Regions from separate parts of the Roseburia sp. AF25-13LB genome, predicted to be linked through region 1. Evidence: a T-box and tRNA genes for the amino acid it is inferred to sense, from the RefSeq annotation. Region 1 holds a T-box; the other holds one or more tRNA genes.

Region 1 (4,256 bases):
GCATTGGTCAGTATCCTGTTCTGTATTTCCTTACATTACAGTGAAACCATTTACCGTAAATTTATCAAAAATCCTTACCTTCGTGCTGCGGCAGGCGGCTGCATCATTATTCTCCTCACCCTTCTGGCAGGTAATCAGGATTACAACGGAACCGGCGTTAATATTATTTCCAAATGCTTTGACGGCACAGTGGCACCGGAAGCTTTTCTTTTAAAAATTATTTTTACTGCCCTGACTCTTGGTGCCGGCTTCAAAGGTGGCGAAATTGTTCCTACTTTCTTTATCGGTGCAAGCTTCGGCTGTCTCTTTGGAACGTTAACCGGTTTCTCCCCAACCTTATGTGCCGCCATCGGTATGGCCGCCATTTTCTGTGGTGTCACCAACAGCCCGATTACTTCTTTGCTGATCAGCTTTGAAATGTTCGGCTTTGCTGCAATGCCGTTCCTGCTTCTTGCGATTGCATTCAGTTATATGCTCTCCGGCTATTACGGACTGTACCGCAGCCAGAAGATTATGTATTCAAAATTTAAGACAAGCTATATTAATAAACAGACGCACTAACTACGAGAAACACGCTTTGCGAGTTTCTCGAGTTATCGCGGTGCTTGCCAAATCTGCATGCAGGCATGCGATTTTTCTCGCTGCTCGCATAAAAAGAACTTCTGCTGATTGTTTTCCAACCGGCAGGAGTTCTTCTCATATCATTCACAATATGCTATTTTTAATCTCTTCTTATAAGTATTTCTGAATCTCTTCAAATACGTTTTCTACCGGAACTTGTTCCTTTAAGGTCTTATCACGGGATGTCACTTCTACGATTCCCTGCTTCATATTTCTAGGGCTTACGATAACACGAAGTGGAATCCCAAGAAGGTCTGCATCTGCAAACATAACGCCGGCACTTACGGTACGGTCATCATAGATAACTTCAATACCGGCATTCTGCATTTTCTCATATAAATCATCAGCAAAAGCCTTTACTTCTTCATTGTCCGGTCTTACTGCACAAAGGTGGACCTGCCATGGAGCAATTTCCTTTGGCCAGATTGGGCCATACTCATCATGATGGGCTTCACATACAGCAGCAGCAAGTCTTCCGACACCGATTCCATAGCAGCCCATGATTGGAGTCTGTCTCTCACCATCTTTATCTACATAAGTCATCTTCATGGACTTGGTATATTTGGTTCCGAGCTGGAAGATATTTCCCACTTCAATACCTTTAGAAATACGGACGGTCTTCTTACCACATTTCGGGCAGATTCCGCCTTCGTATACCTTAGCAAAATCATGATATTCTGCGTCTTTTACATCACGCTCCATATCAAGTCCTTTGAAGTGGTATTCCTCTTCATTTGCTCCGCAGGATAAGTTATTTCTTCCTTCCAGAGACTTATCATATAAAACCACATGAGGTGCATTGATATGTAAGCCAACTGGTCCGATATAGCCTGCATTTAATCCGCATTCTTCTGTAATAACAGCAGCATGAATCTGATCACCAAGATAATTAACAAGCTTGGTCTCATTGATTTCCAGATCGCCACGGATAAATACAACCACATAGCTGTCATCTGAATTTTTCTGATAAACAACTGCTTTACAGGAGTTGTTTGTCTTATCGCCAAAGAATTCACAGATATCTTCAATTGTATGGATATTTGGTGTATGAACCTTTTCCAGTTCTGCTGATTCTGCGGCTCTTGGAATATCAGAAATATTTTCTGCAGCTTCCATATTTGCTTTGTATCCACAATCATCACAAAGTACAATGGAATCTTCTCCAATCGGAGTAAGAAGCATGAACTCATGGGAAAGGCTTCCGCCCATCATACCGGAATCAGATGCAACGGATACCACTTCCGGAATACCGGCTCTTTCAAAAATACGCTCATATGCCTTGTGTACTCTCTGATAATACTGCTCCAAATCTTCCTGGCTGGTATGGAAGGAATATGCATCCTTCATGGTAAACTCTCTTACACGGATTAATCCGGCACGAGGTCTTGCTTCATCACGGAATTTGGTCTGAATCTGATAAATCATAAAAGGATATTTGGTATAGCTCTGTGCATACTCACGAACCAGCTGCACGGCTGCTTCTTCGTGGGTCATGCCAAGTACCATCTTTGCACCGTTTCTGTCTGTAAAACGAAGCAGCTCGTCTCCGATGCTTTCATATCTTCCGGATTCTTCCCAGATAGATGCAGGCATAACAACCGGGAACTGTACTTCCTGTCCGTCTACCTTGTCCATCTCTTCACGAAGAATCTGCTCAATCTTACGTGTAATTCTCTTTAATGGCAGGAATGAAGAATAGATACCATTTGCCACATATTTGATGTATCCACCTTTTACCATAAGTGCATGACTGTCAATCACACAATCTGCCGGTCTCTCTTTAAACCGGTCACCAACTAATTTTTCCAGTTTCATTTTCTTATCTCCTTTTTCTATTCTTGCAACTCATCTGCTTAAAGCAATATAAAAGCCCTAAGCTATGATTTAGCTTAGGGCGAATGTTTCATCCGTGGTACCACCTAAATTCAGGACTGCTCCTGCACTCCGGCACATCTTCTTATGCCTTCTCTCTGTAACGGGAGAACCCGACATACCTTCACTTCTGCTTGGATATGCAGCTCCAAGACTGGTTCATCATCTTCCGCCAAAAACTCTCACCTGCCGTTTTCTCTCTGAAGGCTTCCAATGATTACTATTTCTCTTCCACACTTTCTCATATATTTTACCAACGGATATTTTACTTGTCAATCCTTTTATTCCGCAATTTCGGTTATGCTTTCCGTATCCCCGTCTTGTAGAGTATCAGCTTCTTCTGTCTCTTCCGGCTGTTCAGTCGCCGATTCCTCAGTACTCTCCGTTACTGTAAGATCCGCAATGCCTTTCTGATAAGTGGTATATACTGCACTTCCTGCCAGATAAATACTGTCAGACTGATCCGTCTTTACATAATACTGGCTCAGCATGTCATTTTTATTTCCGATCAGAAGTGTTGTTGTTCCATCCCCTGTCGTCAGGGTAATAGTATTTGATGGCGTTTCAAGACCATACTCTGATAAGTCCTCATAATCCTTGATTTCCTGCTCTGCCGTAAGTTGTGCTACGGTGGTAACCAATGTTTCCACGGCATCCTGGTCTAATGCAATGCTTTTATCTGCCTCATAATACCATGTATCATCTTCTTTTACAAAAGACAGTGTCTCATTATTATATTGATAAGAAAATGCATTTACATCTTCTGTGTTAACATCTGTCACCGTTACTTTTGAAGATTCTTCCTCTTCCTGTTTTTTCTGTTCCTGGCTCTTATTCCACTTCGTCAGGCCAACCCATGCCACAATGCAGATAAGAAGCAGGATGCATAAAGCAATCAACTGTTTTTTCTGTTTCTTCATTACTTCTTTCTCCTTCTCATCCAGATTACAATACCTGTTGCAAGAAGCAATAACGGAATTACTGCAATGCCGATTACAGCTGATGCAATGACAACCGAAGCCGGTACGGTCAGAGTACTGCTGTCATATTCTTTGACCGGAATCACAACTGCTGAACCGCTGTCTTCCGGAATATAGCTTGCAATGGATTTTGAAAATACGGATAAATTATTTCCGGATACCATACTGTCTGCATCATCCGTAAACATACTCATGGAAGAATATACCAATATATCAGCACTTGCATCATCCAGCGTTTTTTCTGCTTTTAATCCCACGGTAAACGGTCCTGCAATATCATCCTCCGTCTGCTCTAAGGAGCTTGTAGCATCTGTCTTACTGTACGCTGCATCCGAAGTGGTAAGTAAAGGTGTATAGGTTACATTTTCGGTATCGGTATTATAGGTAAGACCTACTGCATACGGTGTAAATACATAGCCATCCACACCGGAAGTCAGCGCACTGCTTTCTACATTTGGTAAAAGATAATATGGTGCCTGATAATAAGAACCGGTATTGCTCTCCATCACCATTCCATCTACTGCAGTAATGCCAAACTCATTTAAAACCGAATAAAAATTACTCATATCAGCATCTGTATAAGATAGCGTTACAAAAAGTTTTCCACCTTTATTGATATAATCAATTACTTTTGACGCATCATCGGATGAAAAATCAGAGGTCGGTCCATTGATAATAAGTGCCTGTGCATCTTCCGGAATGCTGTCTGCCTGCATCAGGTTGAGGCTGTTTAAAGTGACATTTGCTTTCTCAACAGCATCTTTAAAATTACCGTTCAATGCT
Region 2 (4,256 bases), on a different contig from region 1:
TGGGAATCTCCATATGTTTCCCAGTCCCACAGAAGCGCCTGCTGCTGATAATACAAACCCTATCTTCCCCGAAAATGTACTTCTTTTCTCATTCTGTGTCTTCATTTTGTTTTTTCTCCTAAACTCATAATTTCCATGACGCAAAGTTATAGAAATCATAACACAGTCTCATAGTTCCTGCAATATTCTTTCCTTTTTATCATGCTACCCCTTATTTCCCCCTATATTTCTGCATTATATCTCCATATATTTCATTTGTTTTTACAGTGCATTTCCATGTTTTTTCTTTGTTTTTGCACAATTTGTGTTTTTTCACAAATTTTTCACAATTTTATTAGCACTCACCTCTTGACAGTGCTAATAATTGGTGCTATAACGTAGTCAGAACAAAGGAGAGGAACAAAAAAAGAGTTCCTAAAACATCCCGGTTCCAAAGAAACAAGGTAAACAAGCATAAAATGATTTATTAAAAAAGGAGAGATGACTTATGTTGATGCCTAGTATTTTTGGAGAGAATTTATTTGATGACTTCTTTGAGGATTTTCCATGGATGGACGATAACATGGATATGAAAAAAACTGAGAAAAAACTTTACGGTCGTAGAGCCGCACGTCTGATGAAGACAGATATCAAGGAACAAGATAATGGTTATGAACTGGTCATTGATTTACCTGGATTTAAGAAAGACGAAGTAAGTGCTTCCTTAGAGAACGGTTACCTTACCATCAGCGCTGCCAAAGGTTTGGACGAGGAAGATAAAGATAAGAAATCCGGCAAGTACATCCGTAAGGAACGTTATTCCGGAGCCTGCAGCCGAAGCTTTTATGTCGGCGATGCCATTACTGAAGAGGATATCAAAGGCGAATTTAAACATGGTATCTTAAAACTCTTCGTTCCGAAGAAAGAAGCAAAACCTGCTGTGGAAGACCACAAGTACATTGCCATTGAAGGATAACAGAACTTTATATGGTATCTGATTCAGATTAAGAAAGGAAGCATGTTATTATGTCAGATAAAAATCCAAAACATCCATTAAAGAAGAAGAAAGTAAAAGCTAAAATTAATGTAGCCGACCATGAGGCTGTTGAGGAAGCCAGAGAAGCTCACAGAAACAAGAAACATTATTACTAATTACAATAGACTATTTCAGGAGGAATGACTTATGTTAGTACCAAGTATTTTTTCAAACAACTTTGTAGATGATATATTCGATGATGTATTTCCATTCGGAGCTTACAATGCTCCTGCAGCAGACAACCGTGCTGCCATGAACACTGACGTTAAGGAATTTGACGACAGATATGAACTGGAATTTGAACTTCCGGGCTTTAAGAAAGAAGATATCCAGGCTGAGCTGAAAGACGGATACCTCATCGTCAATGCCAAACACCAGGACAACAAGGACGAAAAAGGCAAAGATGGCAAATATATCCGTAAAGAACGTTACTATGGCTCTTACCAGCGTAGCTTCTATGTCGGAGATGGCGTTACTCAGGATGACATCAAAGGCGGTTTTGAAAATGGCATCCTGACTCTGACCGTTCCGAAGAAAGAAGCAAAACCTGCTGTGGAAGAAAGGAAATATATTTCTATTGAAGGATAATGAATATCATAACAACTTAAAGTTTAATTTATAAACTGGCAGCAGCAGACGGATTCGTATTTTCCATCTGTTGCTGCCAGCTTTTTATAATTAACTCTGCAATATTAATTCTTTTTCTCTGCTCCAGCTGTTACTTTATCGTCGATGCCCGCTGTCTGATATTCTTATTAAAATTAATCACATTGTGATTATATTCTTCATCCATCAGTTCAGAATGAATCATAAAATCTGCGGTCGCTTTATTATTGGCAATCGGAATGTCATAGACCTGGGCAATACGAAGCAATGCTTTTACATCCGGGTCATGAGGTGCTGCAGTAAGCGGGTCTGAAAAGAAAATAACGAAGTCTATTTTTCCCTCTACTATCTTGGCACCAATCTGCTGGTCTCCACCCAGCGGGCCACTATTATAGCCCTTAACCGGCAGTCCCGTCTGGTCTGTAATCATCTTTGCAGTTGTTCCTGTTCCACACAGAAAATGTTTCTTTAAAGTCTCTGCATTGTCTTTACACCACTGAATCAGTTCTGCCTTTTTCCCATCATGGGCAATCAATGCAATATTTTTCTGTTTTCCGATTGTCAAAGTAAGAAAATCCGGTTCCATACTCATATTGTGTCTTCTCCTTTATTGTATTATTTTCCAACCATTTCATTTATCAAGTGAAAATCAACTCCTGATAAACAATTGCAGCTCGCCAATCACGCTTATATGTTGACTTGCTTACGCTCATTATAACATGACAGGATGATTCCAGACAATGTTTGGGTAGAAATCTTCATATAAAAAACGAGTACACTTAACAGTCTACTCGTTTTTTTCGTCGATGCGACAGGATTTGAACCTGCGACCTCTGCGTCCCGAACGCAGCGCTCTACCAAGCTGAGCCACGCATCGTTATTTAATTCTTTCACACGCTCAACTATATTAGCATATATCGCATTTTTTGTCCAGTAATATTTTTATTTTCTTTTCTACTTAATCGTTTTATGTTATACTTAAGTCAATCATAAGAATGGCTTTTACAATGCCAAGTAACTTTTTTACCAGAGAAAGGCACATTATGGAGAACAACCAGAGACCAACCATTGCAATTATGTTAGGTGACACCCAGTCCAGCTACTCAGAAGACTTACTTCGGGGTTTCTATACCTGTGCCAGAGAAGAAGATGTCAATATTATTTTTCTGATGGGACCTCAGATGCCACAATATTGTAAAGATATTTTATCCTGCAGCTTTGACGGGGACTATAATTATCAGTTCGATACCATTTATGATTATGTACATTTCAGCAAGCCGGATGCACTGATCATCACTTATGGTTCCCTTTCTATTTTTAAAAGTAATCAGGTAAAAGCGGAATTTCTTTCCCATTACAAAGATATTCCATTTCTGATGTTAGAGGACACACCGGACGATCCGGACATCCCATATCTGATTGCTGACAACTACAACGGCATGCGGCAATGTATCGAACATCTTGTGAATGTCCATGGCTATCGTAAGATTGCTTTTGTAGCAGGACCAGCTAACAACAAAGACTCCAACGAACGGCTGAAAGCCTACCGAGATGTTATGGTGGAACATCAGCTTCCGGTCACGGATGATATGGTCGTCTATGGCAACTACTCAGAGCTTGTCACCGAGCAGGTGGAATATATCTTAGACCACAACCCGGGATTAGAGGCAATTGCTTTTGCAAATGATAATATGGCAAAGGCAGGATACCGCGTCTGTGCTGCAAGAGACCTTTTGGTGGGACATGACATTGCCATTACCGGTTTTGACGACATTGACCACGCAAAAACCATGGAGCCACCACTGACCAGTGTTTCCCACAGCAGCTTCCAGTTCAGCTACCAGGCATTACAGAATGCGCTTATGCTCTGTCAGGGAAAGAAGCCACAATCCTGCCGGATGTCAGCCATTTTTCACCAGAGGAGCTCCTGCGGCTGCCAGCTGCACACCGGCTTTACCACACTGCGTCATATCAGCATGGAGCAGCTGCACGATTTTATACACCAGCAGGTCGATGCTATGGCTGAGGAATTATTCTCTTCCATTTCATACGAAAAAGATCGTAATTACTATACCGAAGTTCTACATGCATATTTTGAAAATATATATGAAGAAATCTTTATCCGGAAGGGAACTGACTTCTCCAACGAGCCTCTGATTCGTTATCTGAGAAAGCTTACTGCATATCCCCATATTTCCGGAGAAATGCTCTTAGAGCAACTTACTTCATTACTCCGTACACTGATTAACTTCTCGGAGGAAGAACTGCTGCAGACACAGCTTTCCGGCATTTTATCCTTTACCCAGCAATACGTTCATTCTGCAGATGTCTTCCAGCTTGAAAAAGAAATCATGGATTCTAACCGGAAAGCCTGGTTTGTACCTTCCTTTACAAGAGATTTGATTAACTCCGGTGCCAATTTCAAAGAAACGATTACACATATCATGGAGCGGCTGCATCTGATGAATGTCAAAAGTTCCTTCTTTTTCTTCTTTGACAAACCGGTCATTCATCAGGAAAATGAGCTTGCAGAGTATCCGGATGAAATCTATCTGGCAGCATATTACCATGATGAAAAATCAGTCTACCATGAACCGGGCAAACGTCCAAAAGTAACGACTGCCAATGGATTTTC

The links. The T-box of region 1 lies ahead of DWY37_RS02375 (proline--tRNA ligase). A T-box ahead of a tRNA ligase gene usually reads a tRNA of that ligase, here a tRNA-Pro.
Region 2: it encodes a tRNA-Pro, which carries the amino acid that the T-box ahead of DWY37_RS02375 (proline--tRNA ligase) is inferred to sense. The anticodon was not compared.

The regions. Positions count from the first base shown of each region.
Region 1 covers NZ_QUFO01000001.1:480,728-484,983, forward strand. The annotation lists gene DWY37_RS02370 (chloride channel protein) at 1-561, shown strand, start outside; gene DWY37_RS02375 (proline--tRNA ligase) at 733-2,436, opposite strand; T-box leader at 2,509-2,736, opposite strand; gene DWY37_RS02380 (DUF4340 domain-containing protein) at 2,775-3,413, opposite strand; gene DWY37_RS02385 (Gldg family protein) at 3,413-4,256, opposite strand, start outside.
Region 2 covers NZ_QUFO01000011.1:7,452-11,707, reverse strand. The annotation lists gene DWY37_RS13300 (sodium-dependent transporter) at 1-105, opposite strand, end outside; gene DWY37_RS13295 (Hsp20/alpha crystallin family protein) at 488-955, shown strand; gene DWY37_RS16305 (hypothetical protein) at 1,006-1,131, shown strand; gene DWY37_RS13290 (Hsp20/alpha crystallin family protein) at 1,163-1,603, shown strand; gene DWY37_RS13285 (methylglyoxal synthase) at 1,734-2,207, opposite strand; tRNA gene DWY37_RS13280 (tRNA-Pro) at 2,425-2,498, opposite strand; gene DWY37_RS13275 (GGDEF domain-containing protein) at 2,665-4,256, shown strand, end outside.